2 regions of the Enterobacter sp. I4 genome follow, and region 2 is predicted to be linked to the other one. Evidence: predicted binding sites of a transcription regulator. Region 2 holds the regulator's gene; the other holds the start of a gene.
What was found. Region 2 encodes CRP, which controls carbon source genes, mostly activating them, when cyclic AMP is high. Its sites were predicted from a motif close to ATGTGANNNNNNTCACAT; they were not measured.
Positions count from the first base shown of each region.

Region 1: srlA (PTS glucitol/sorbitol transporter subunit IIC) is a predicted target of CRP. The motif match lies at 2,862-2,879, and genes of this name have one in related genera.

Region 1 is NZ_JALBUO010000001.1:810,183-815,735, reverse strand. It holds gene recA (recombinase RecA) at 1-878, opposite strand, end outside; gene pncC (nicotinamide-nucleotide amidase) at 968-1,465, opposite strand; gene mltB (lytic murein transglycosylase B) at 1,598-2,698, opposite strand; gene srlA (PTS glucitol/sorbitol transporter subunit IIC) at 2,951-3,514, shown strand; gene MOQ06_RS03825 (PTS glucitol/sorbitol transporter subunit IIB) at 3,511-4,470, shown strand; gene srlB (PTS glucitol/sorbitol transporter subunit IIA) at 4,483-4,845, shown strand; gene srlD (sorbitol-6-phosphate dehydrogenase) at 4,860-5,553, shown strand, end outside.
Region 2 is NZ_JALBUO010000002.1:800,014-805,566, forward strand. It holds gene MOQ06_RS16250 (hydrolase) at 1-74, shown strand, start outside; gene MOQ06_RS16255 (YheU family protein) at 71-289, shown strand; gene MOQ06_RS16260 (phosphoribulokinase) at 320-1,189, shown strand; gene MOQ06_RS16265 (OsmC family protein) at 1,254-1,658, opposite strand; gene crp (cAMP-activated global transcriptional regulator CRP) at 1,969-2,601, shown strand; gene MOQ06_RS16275 (YccS/YhfK family putative transporter) at 2,659-4,746, shown strand; gene MOQ06_RS16280 (aspartate aminotransferase family protein) at 4,743-5,553, opposite strand, start outside.

The DNA of each region.
Region 1 (5,553 bases), on a different contig from region 2:
CTGTACCATGCGCCCGCTTTTTCAATCAGCTTCTCTTTCACGCCCAGGTCAACCAGCTCGCCGAGGAAGTTGATGCCTTCGCCGTAGAGGATCTGGAACTCAGCCTGTTTGAACGGTGCTGCGATTTTGTTCTTCACAACCTTCACGCGGGTTTCGCTACCCACCACGTTCTCGCCCTCTTTCACCGCGCCGATACGGCGGATATCCAGACGGACAGAGGCGTAGAATTTCAGTGCGTTACCACCGGTGGTGGTTTCCGGGTTACCGAACATTACACCAATTTTCATACGGATCTGGTTGATGAAGATCAGCAGCGTATTGGACTGCTTCAGGTTACCCGCCAGCTTACGCATCGCCTGGCTCATCATACGTGCCGCGAGGCCCATGTGAGAGTCACCGATTTCACCTTCGATTTCCGCTTTTGGCGTCAGCGCAGCAACGGAGTCGACGATGATCACGTCAACCGCACCTGAGCGCGCCAGCGCGTCACAAATTTCCAGTGCCTGCTCGCCGGTGTCTGGCTGAGAACACAGCAGGTTGTCAATATCAACGCCCAGTTTACGGGCATAGACTGGGTCCAGCGCGTGCTCGGCATCGATAAACGCACAGGTTTTACCTTCACGCTGTGCCGCCGCAACGACCTGCAGCGTCAGGGTCGTTTTACCTGAGGATTCCGGACCGTAGATTTCTACGATACGGCCCATCGGCAAACCGCCAGCGCCCAGTGCGATATCAAGAGAAAGCGAACCGGTGGAGATGGTTTCCACATCCATGGAACGGTCTTCACCCAGGCGCATGATGGAGCCTTTACCGAATTGCTTTTCGATCTGGCCCAGTGCTGCCGCCAACGCTTTCTGTTTGTTTTCGTCGATAGCCATTATTACTCCTGTCATGCCGGGAGAAGCAACTGCGCTTCACCATGGACTTCTGTTCTGTTGAGGCAATTATACTGTATAGTCATACAGTATCAAGTCTTTTGTAGAAAATGTTGCCAGAGCGTTTTTAAAGCATAAACGGTGGCCTGACGACGCACGCTTTCGCGGTCGCCGCTGAAGCATTCCCGGCGGGTGATCCCTTCACCTTGAGAGGTGGCAAAGCCAAACCAGACGGTGCCGACAGGCTTCACGTCGCTGCCGCCGTCTGGCCCCGCGATGCCGCTGATGGAAACCGCGTAATCTGCCCGCGCCGCTTTGAGCGCACCGATAGCCATCTCGATCACCACCGGCTCGCTGACCGCGCCATGCTGTTCAAGCGTGGCTTCACGCACGCCGATCATCTGCGCTTTAGCCTCGTTACTGTAGGTTACAAACCCGCGTTCAAACCAGGCGGAACTGCCGGCAATATCGGTAATCGCCTTCGCCACCCAGCCGCCGGTGCAGGATTCTGCGGTGGTGATGGTCGCGCCACGCTGCTTCAGCGCCAGCCCTACCACTTCGCTAAGCTGCATCAATTCATGGTCAGTCATTATCGCTCCAGGCCGTAGAAAACATGCAGCACAAGATAGCACTTTCTCGTCAGATATGGGGACGCGCTTCAGGTTTTACGAGGGGGCTTCAGAAAATAGCCGGTGCGGGCGCACCGGCTGCGGAGAAGGCCATTACTGACTGAACGGTGACGCCGCCGGCACACGCGCCTGCGATACCGCCAGGCCCAGCTGCCACACGGCCATCGCATAGTGCGTGCTGTGGTTGTAGCGGGTGATGGTGTAGAAGTTCGGCAGGCCGAACCAGTACTGATAACCGGTCCCCACGTCCAGACGCAGCAGGCTCACCTGGTCAACGTTACCCAGCGGCTGCGTCGGCGTTAGGCCTGCCGCTGCCAGCTGCGCAACGCTGTATTTGGTTTTGAATCCGTTTGCCAGACCAAACGCCTCGCCGTTGGCCTGCACCGCCACCTGGCCGCCCGGCGTCCAGCCGTGTGCTTTGAAGTAGTTAGCCACGCTGCCGATGGCATCCTCAGGATCCCACAGGTTAATGTGTCCATCGCCGTTAAAATCAACCGCGTACTGCTTATAGGAAGACGGCATAAACTGGCCGTAGCCCATGGCACCGGCGAACGAGCCTTTCAGATCCAGCGGATCGTCCTGTTCGTCTCGCGCCATCAGCAGGAACGTTTCTAGTTCAGACGAGAAATACTCGGCGCGGCGCGGGTAATTGAAGGAGAGCGTCGCCAGCGCATCAAGAATGCGGGTTTTGCCCATCACGCGTCCCCAGCGGGTTTCCACGCCGATGATCCCGACAATGATTTCCGGCGGCACGCCGTAGACCTGCCACGCGCGGTTGAGCGCATCTTCATACTGGTTCCAGAACGCCACGCCATTCTGCACGTTGTCCGGGGTAATAAACTGTTTACGGTAGCGCAGCCACGCGCCGTTTGGCCCGGTCGGCACCTGGGCCGTCGGTGCCTGGCGGTCCATCAGGCGCAGCACGTAGTCCAGACGCTTCGCCTGGGACAAAATGGCATGCAGCTGCTGGCGGTCAAAACCGTGCTTGCTCACCATTTTATCGATGAACTGTTCGGCCGCAGGGTTATTCGCGAAGTCGCCGCCCATCTGCATCATATTGTGCTGTGGCTCCAGCAGGAACCCGCCAGAAGGCGCGCCCGCCGTTTGCTGAGCGGCTTCGGTCTTAGGTTTGCTACTACAGGCAGACAGGAGAATAAGCGCAGGCAACAGCGCTGCATAACGACGCTTGAACATGTGGCATCCATTTAACGAGTCCGGTAAGAACCCAGTATGGTAAAGCATCCCCGACTCCTCAAGGAAGCGGTACGCACCTTCCCAACGTAAATCAGCGCTTTTTTCTGCCGAAAACAATTCACCGCATCAATAAACTTTCAAAATAATCTATTTTTCTTTCATTGTGAGATCTAAATAACACTTTAAAATCTTTCAAAGTGATTATTATTAGCCCCAGTTATACAAAACAAAAAAGCCTTACAGGAGAGAAGAATGATAGAAACCATCACCCACGGTGCCGAGTGGTTCATCGGGCTGTTCCAGAAAGGGGGCGAAGTGTTCACCGGCATGGTGACCGGGATCCTGCCCCTGTTGATCAGCCTGCTGGTGATCATGAACGCGCTGATTAACTTTATCGGCCAGCAGCGCATTGAACGCTTCGCCCAGCGCTGTGCCGGAAACCCGCTGTCCCGCTACCTGATACTGCCCTTCATCGGCACCTTTGTTTTCTGCAACCCGATGACCTTAAGCCTTGGCCGCTTTATGCCGGAGAAGTACAAGCCGAGCTACTACGCCGCCGCCTCCTACAGCTGCCATTCCATGAACGGCCTGTTTCCGCACATTAACCCCGGCGAGCTGTTTGTTTACCTCGGGATCGCCAGCGGCCTCACCACCCTTGGCCTGCCGCTCGGCCCGCTGGCGGTGAGCTACCTGCTGGTTGGCCTGGTGACTAACTTCTTCCGCGGCTGGGTAACGGACCTGACCACCACCCTTTTCGAGAGAAAAATGGGCATCCAGCTTGAACAAAAAGTTCACCTTTCAGGAGCGACAGCATGAACCGGATCCGCATTGAGAAAGGCACGGGCGGCTGGGGCGGCCCGCTGGAGTTCGACGCCGCCGCAGGCAAAAAGATCGTCTACATTACCGCGGGCACGCGCCCGGCGATCGTTGACAGGCTGCGCGAGCTCACCGGCTGGGAAGCGGTCGACGGCTTCAGGGAGGGCGAGCCGCCGGAAGCGGAAATCGGCGTGGCGGTCATCGACTGCGGCGGCACCCTGCGCTGCGGCATCTACCCAAAGCGCCGCATTCCTACGGTGAATATTCACTCCACCGGAAAATCGGGCCCGCTGGCGCAGTACATCCTTGAAGATATTTATGTCTCGGGCGTGAAGGAGGAAAACATCACTCTGGTGAATGGCACTCCCGCGCCGCAAAAAGCGGCACCGCGCGAGTACGACACCAGCAAGAAGATCACCGAGCAGAGCGACGGCCTGCTGGCGAAGGTCGGGATGGGGATGGGGTCCGCCGTGGCGGTGCTGTTCCAGTCCGGGCGCGACACCATCGACACGGTGCTGAAAACCATTCTGCCGTTTATGGCCTTCGTCTCGGCGCTGATCGGCATCATCATGGCGTCCGGCCTGGGGGACTGGATTGCCCACGGCCTTGCCCCGCTCGCCAGCCACCCGCTCGGGCTGGTGACGCTGGCGCTGATCTGCTCCTTCCCGCTGCTGTCGCCGTTTCTTGGCCCGGGCGCGGTGATTGCCCAGGTCATCGGCGTGCTGATTGGCGTGCAGATTGGCCTGGGCAACATTCCCCCGCACCTCGCCCTGCCCGCCCTGTTTGCCATTAACGCCCAGGCGGCGTGCGACTTTATCCCCGTCGGGCTGTCGCTGGCCGAAGCGCGTCAGGAGACCGTGCGCGTGGGCGTGCCGTCCGTGCTGGTTAGCCGCTTCCTGACGGGCGCGCCGACGGTGCTGATTGCCTGGTTTGTCTCCGGCTTTATTTATCAATAAGAGGTTCCTGCGATGACCGTTATTTACCAGACCACGATTACCCGCATCGGCCAGAGCGCAGCGGATGCGCTCAGCGACCAGATGCTGATCACCTTCCGCGAAGGGGCACCGGCGGATATCGAAGAGTTTTGTTTTATCCACTGCCACGGCGAGCTGAACGGCGAGCTGAAGGCAGGAAGTCAGCTTGAACTGGGCGAGGCGCGCTATGCCGTGACCGCCGTCGGCGACGTGGCCGAGCAGAACCTGCGCGAGCTGGGCCACATCACCCTGCGCTTCGACGGCCAGCCGCAGGCGGAATATCCCGGCACGGTGCACGTTGATGGCCCGGTTCCGCAGGCTGTTACCCCAGGCTGCACGTTAAAATTTGTTGCGTAATTAAGGAGAGTCACATGAGTCAGGTTGCCGTTGTCATTGGTGGGGGACAAACCTTAGGCGAGTTCCTCTGCCGTGGGCTTGCCGCTGAGGGTTACCGCGTGGCGGTAGTGGATATTCAGAGTGAAAAAGCCGCCCGCGTGGCGGACGCCATCAACACCGAGTATGGCGAAGGGATGGCGTACGGGTTTGGCGCAGACGCCACCAGCGAGCAGAGCGTGATGGCCCTCGCCCGCGGCGTGGACGAGATTTTTGGCCGTACCGACCTGCTGGTCTACAGTGCGGGGATAGCGAAAGCGGCGTTCATCAGCGATTTCGAGCTGGGGGACTTTGACCGCTCGCTGCAGGTGAATCTGGTGGGCTATTTCCTCTGCGCCCGCGAGTTTTCCCGCCTGATGATCCGCGACGGCATTCAGGGGCGCATCATTCAGATCAACTCGAAATCCGGGAAAGTGGGCAGCAAGCATAACTCCGGCTACAGCGCGGCGAAGTTTGGCGGCGTGGGGCTGACGCAGTCCCTGGCGCTGGATCTGGCCGAATACGGGATTACCGTTCACTCGCTGATGCTGGGCAACCTGCTGAAGTCGCCGATGTTCCAGTCCCTGCTGCCGCAGTACGCCACCAAGCTCGGAATTAAAGCTGAGGAAGTGGAGCAGTACTACATCGATAAAGTGCCGCTAAAGCGCGGGTGCGACTATCAGGACGTGCTGA
Region 2 (5,553 bases):
TGCGTCGGCCAAAAATGTGGCTTGAGACGCGTATACCCGACTGGTTAACGGCCTATCTGGACGGTAAAAAATGATTATTCCCTGGCAGGATCTCTCTCCCGAAACGCTCGATAACCTGATTGAAAGCTTTGTCTTGCGCGAAGGCACCGATTATGGTGAACATGAACGTTCGCTTGAACAAAAGGTCAACGATGTTAAGCGCCAGCTTAAGAGCGGCGACGTGGTGCTGGTATGGTCCGAACTGCATGAGACGGTCAATATTATGCCCCGCAACGCGTTTCATGGCTGATCTTTAAACCTTTCCAGTCAGGGAGTTGCTATGTCTGCCAGACATCCGGTTATTGCCGTTACGGGTTCGAGCGGGGCGGGAACCACCACCACCAGCCTCGCCTTTCGCAAGATCTTCGCACAGCTGAATTTACGGGCGGCAGAGGTGGAAGGCGACAGCTTTCACCGCTACACGCGCCCGGAGATGGACATGGCCATCCGCAAGGCGCGCGATCTGGGTAAACACATTAGCTACTTCGGACCGGAGGCCAATGACTTCGGCCTGCTGGAGCAAACCTTCCGTGAATACGGGCAGAGCGGTACCGGACAGTCCCGCAAGTATCTGCACACCTACGATGAAGCCGTGCCCTGGAATCAGGTGCCGGGCACGTTCACGCCCTGGCAGCCCCTCCCGGAACCGACTGACGTGCTGTTTTATGAAGGATTGCACGGCGGCGTGGTCACGCCACAGCACGACGTGGCGCGCCATGTGGATTTGCTGGTGGGCGTGGTGCCGATTGTTAACCTTGAATGGATCCAGAAGCTGACGCGTGACATCAGCGAGCGCGGGCACTCTCGCGAGGCGGTGATGGACTCGGTGGTACGTTCCATGGAGGATTACATCAACTTCCTGACGCCACAGTTTTCCCGAACCCATATTAACTTCCAGCGCGTCCCTACCGTAGACACCTCAAACCCGTTCGCCGCAAAAAGCATTCCCTCGCTGGACGAGAGCTTCGTGGTGATCCACTTCCGCAATCTGGAAGGCATCGACTACCCGTGGCTGCTGGCGATGCTGCAGGGTTCATTTATTTCGCATATGAATACGTTAGTGGTGCCGGGCGGAAAAATGGGGCTGGCGATGGAGCTGATCATGACGCCGCTGGTACAGCGGTTGATGGAAGGGAAGCAGATCGCATAATCATATCCCCTCTCCTGCGGGAGAGGGTTAGGGTGAGGGCATCAACACGCAGATGCCCCCTCAATCACGCCTCGATCACTTCATACGAATGCGTGATGTTCACCGCTTTCTCCAGCATTAACGCCACCGAGCAGTACTTCTCCGCGGAGAGATCCACCGCGCGGGACACCGCCGCGTCCTTCAGCGCTTTACCGGTGACCACAAAGTGCAGATTGATGTGCGTAAACAGGCGTGGCGCCTCTTCACGACGTTCTGACGTCAGCTTCACTTCACAATCGGTCACGTCATGGCGGCCTTTTTGCAGGATCGACACCACGTCGATAGCGCTGCATCCACCCGCGGCCATCAGCACCATTTCCATAGGGCTTGGGGCTTTATCGCCGGAGTTGCCATCCATCAAAATCTGATGCCCGGAAGCGGACTCGCCCAGGAACGTTAACCCTTCAACCCATTTCACGCGCGCTTGCATATTCACTCACTCCAACGTTGCATTTTTTATGACAGATTACGTGTACGTTACATTTCTCGCAACGGAAGGCGACCTGCGTCATGCTGAAGCGAGACACCAGGAGACACGCGGCGAAAGCTATGCTAAAACACTCTGGATGCTACAGTAATACATTGACGTTACACATGTATGCAGAGGACATCAAACTTTACTGGCTGCGAAACGTTACGACAGCCGACTTCCCAGGTATGGGTAAGAATTCGATTGCAACCCCAGAGTCCGGATGCATCTTATGACTCTGGTGACAGCTTATAACAGAGGATAACAGCGCATGGTGCTTGGCAAACCGCAAACAGACCCGACTCTCGAATGGTTCTTGTCTCATTGCCACATTCATAAGTACCCATCAAAGAGCACGCTGATTCACCAGGGTGAAAAAGCGGAAACGTTGTATTACATCGTTAAAGGCTCGGTGGCCGTGCTGATCAAAGATGAAGAAGGGAAAGAGATGATCCTTTCTTATCTGAACCAGGGCGATTTTATCGGTGAACTGGGCCTGTTTGAAGAAGGCCAGGAACGTAGCGCCTGGGTTCGTGCAAAAACAGCATGTGAAGTGGCTGAAATTTCTTACAAGAAATTCCGTCAGCTGATTCAGGTTAACCCTGACATCCTGATGCGTCTTTCTTCCCAGATGGCGCGCCGTCTGCAGGTGACCTCTGAGAAGGTAGGCAACCTGGCCTTCCTGGACGTGACCGGCCGTATCGCGCAGACCCTGCTGAACCTGGCGAAACAGCCAGACGCCATGACCCACCCTGACGGCATGCAAATTAAAATTACCCGTCAGGAAATTGGTCAGATCGTCGGTTGTTCCCGTGAAACAGTGGGCCGTATCCTGAAGATGCTGGAAGATCAGAACCTGATCTCTGCCCACGGTAAAACTATCGTGGTCTACGGAACCCGTTAATTCCGGCCAAACGGCGTGCCGCCGCAGGGTGGCACGCCGTTTTTGTCTCTACTCCTCATGTGGCGCAGGCTGATCTATCACCCGGAAGTTAACTACGCACTGCGACAAACGCTGGTGCTGTGTCTTCCCGTGGCCGTGGGCCTGATCCTCGGACACCTGCAGCAAGGCCTGCTGTTTTCCCTCGTTCCCGCCTGCTGCAACATTGCCGGTCTGGACACGCCGCATAAACGCTTTTTCAAACGCCTGATCGTCGGCGGCTGCCTGTTTGCCGGCTGTAGCCTTGCCGTCCAGCTCCTGCTGGCCCGGGACATTCCCCTGCCGCTGATCCTGACCGTGCTGGCGATGACACTCGGCGTGACCGCCGAAATCAGCTCGCTGCACGCCCGCCTCCTTCCCGCGTCGCTGATCGCCGCCATCTTCACCTTAAGCCTGGCGGGCAATATGCCGGTGTGGGAGCCGTTGCTGATCTACGCCCTCGGCACGCTATGGTACGGGCTGTTTAACTGGTTCTGGTTCTGGCTGTGGCGGGAACAGCCGATGCGCGAATCCCTCAGCCTGCTCTACCGTCAGCTGGCGGAGTATTGCGAAGCGAAATATACCCTGCTGACGCAGCACACCGATCCGGAAAAATCGCTGCCGCCGCTGCTGGAGCGCCAGCAAAAGGTGGTGGATCTGATAAGCCAGTGCTACCAGCAGCTGCACATGCTCGCCGCCAGCCAAAACCAGGAATACAAGCGGCTGCTGCGTATCTTCCAGGTCGGGCTGGATTTGCAGGAGCATATCTCCGTCAGCCTTCACCACCCGGAAGAGGTGCAAAAGCTGGTGGAGCGCAGCCACGCGGAGGCGGTGATCCGCTGGAACGCGCAGACCGTTGCGGCGCGCCTGCGGGTGCTGGCGGACGATATTCTCTATCACCGCTACCCGACGCGCTTTACCATGGACAAACAGCTCGGCGCGCTGGAGAAGATAGCGCGTCAGCACCCGGATAACCCGGTCGGCCAGTTTGCCGCCTGGCATTTCAGCCGTATCGCCCGGGTGCTGCGCACCCAGCGCCCGCTGTACGCCCGTGACCTGATGGCGGATAAGCAAAAGCGGCTCCCGCTGCTGCCTGCCCTGAAAAGCTATCTGTCGCTGAAGTCAGCCGCCCTGCGTAACGCCGCCCGGATAAGCGTGATGCTGAGCGTCGCCAGCCTGATGGGCATGGCACTGCACCTGCCGAAACCCTACTGGATCTTAATGACCGTGCTGTTTGTCACCCAGAACGGCTACGGCGCCACGCGGGTACGTATTCTGCACCGGGCGGGAGGCACCATGGCGGGGCTGATTATCGCGGGCGTGACGCTGCACTTCCACGTGCCGGAGGGCTACACGCTGGCCGGCATGCTGGCCATTACCCTGGTGAGCTACCTGATTATCCGCAAAAACTACGGCTGGGCGATGGTGGGCTTTACGGTGACGGCGGTATATACCCTGCAGCTGCTCACGCTAAACGGGGAACAGTTTATTATCGCCCGGCTGGTCGATACGCTGATTGGCTGCCTGATCGCCTTTGGCGGCATGGTCTGGCTGTGGCCGCAGTGGCAGAGCGGGCTGCTGAGGCAGAACGCCCACGACGCGCTGGAGGCCGACCAGCGTGCGATTCGCCTGATCCTGAGCGACGATCCGCAGCCTTCCCCGCTGGCCTACGAGCGGATGAAGGTCAACCAGGCGCATAACGCCCTGTTCAACTCCCTCAACCAGGCCATGCAGGAGCCGGGCTTTAACGCGCACTATCTGGCGGACATGAAGCTGTGGGTAACGCACAGCCAGTTCATCGTCGAGCATATAAACGCCATGACCACGCTGGCGCGCGAGCACACGATGCTGACGCCGGATCTGGCGCAGCGCTATTTGCAGTCGTGTGAAATTGCGCTGCAGCGCTGCCAGCAGCGTCTGGAGTATGACGCGCCGGGCGAGTCGGGAGAAACGAATATACTGGAAGCGCCGGAGACGCTGACCCACGGGCCGATGAGCACCCTGGAGCAGCATTTGCAGCGCGTGCTGGGGCATCTGAACACCATGCACACCATTTCGTCGGTGGCATGGCGCCAGCGTCCGCATCACGGGATTTGGTTAACCCGCAGGCTGAAGCGGACGGCGTATTAACCTTTTACAATCTTCGCGACCGCCGCTGCAAAACGGCTTAACCCGTCTTCAATATCTTTCTCTTCCACCACCAGCGACGGCGCAAAGCGCATGACGTCCGGCCCCGCGTTGAGCACCATAACGCCTTCATGCGCGGCAGCGTGCAGGAAATCGCGCGCGCGGCCTTTGTACTGCGGCTTTAGCTCCGCGCCAATCAGCAGCCCCATCCCGCGGATCTCGCTGAAGACGTCATACTGGTCGTCAATCTGCTGAAGGTGCTTCACAAACCGTTCGCGCTTCGCGTTCACGCCGTTCAGAACGTCCGGCGTATTAATGATGTCGAATGCCGCGCCCGCCACGGCGCACGCCAGCGGATTACCGCCGTAGGTAGAGCCGTGCGAGCCGACGTGGAACGCGGAAGCGATATCCTGGGTGGTGAGCACCGCGCTGACCGGGAAACCGCCGCCGAGCGCTTTGGCGCTGGTCAGAATATCCGGCGTTACGCCGTAGTGCATATAGGCGAACAGATCCCCGGTACGCCCCATCCCGCACTGGACTTCATCAAACACCAGCAGCGCCTGGTGCGCATCGCACAGCTCGCGCAGCCCTTTCAGGAATTCCGGCGTGGCCGCCGTCACGCCGCCTTCGCCCTGGATTGGCTCAACCACCACCGCGCAGGTATGGTCGTCCATCACCGCTTTCACCGCGTGCAGATCGTTAAACGGCACGTGGATGATATCCGCAGGTTTCGGACCGAAGCCGTCGGAATACTTCGGCTGACCGCCTACAGAAACGGTGAAGAAGGAACGGCCGTGGAAGGCGTTATGA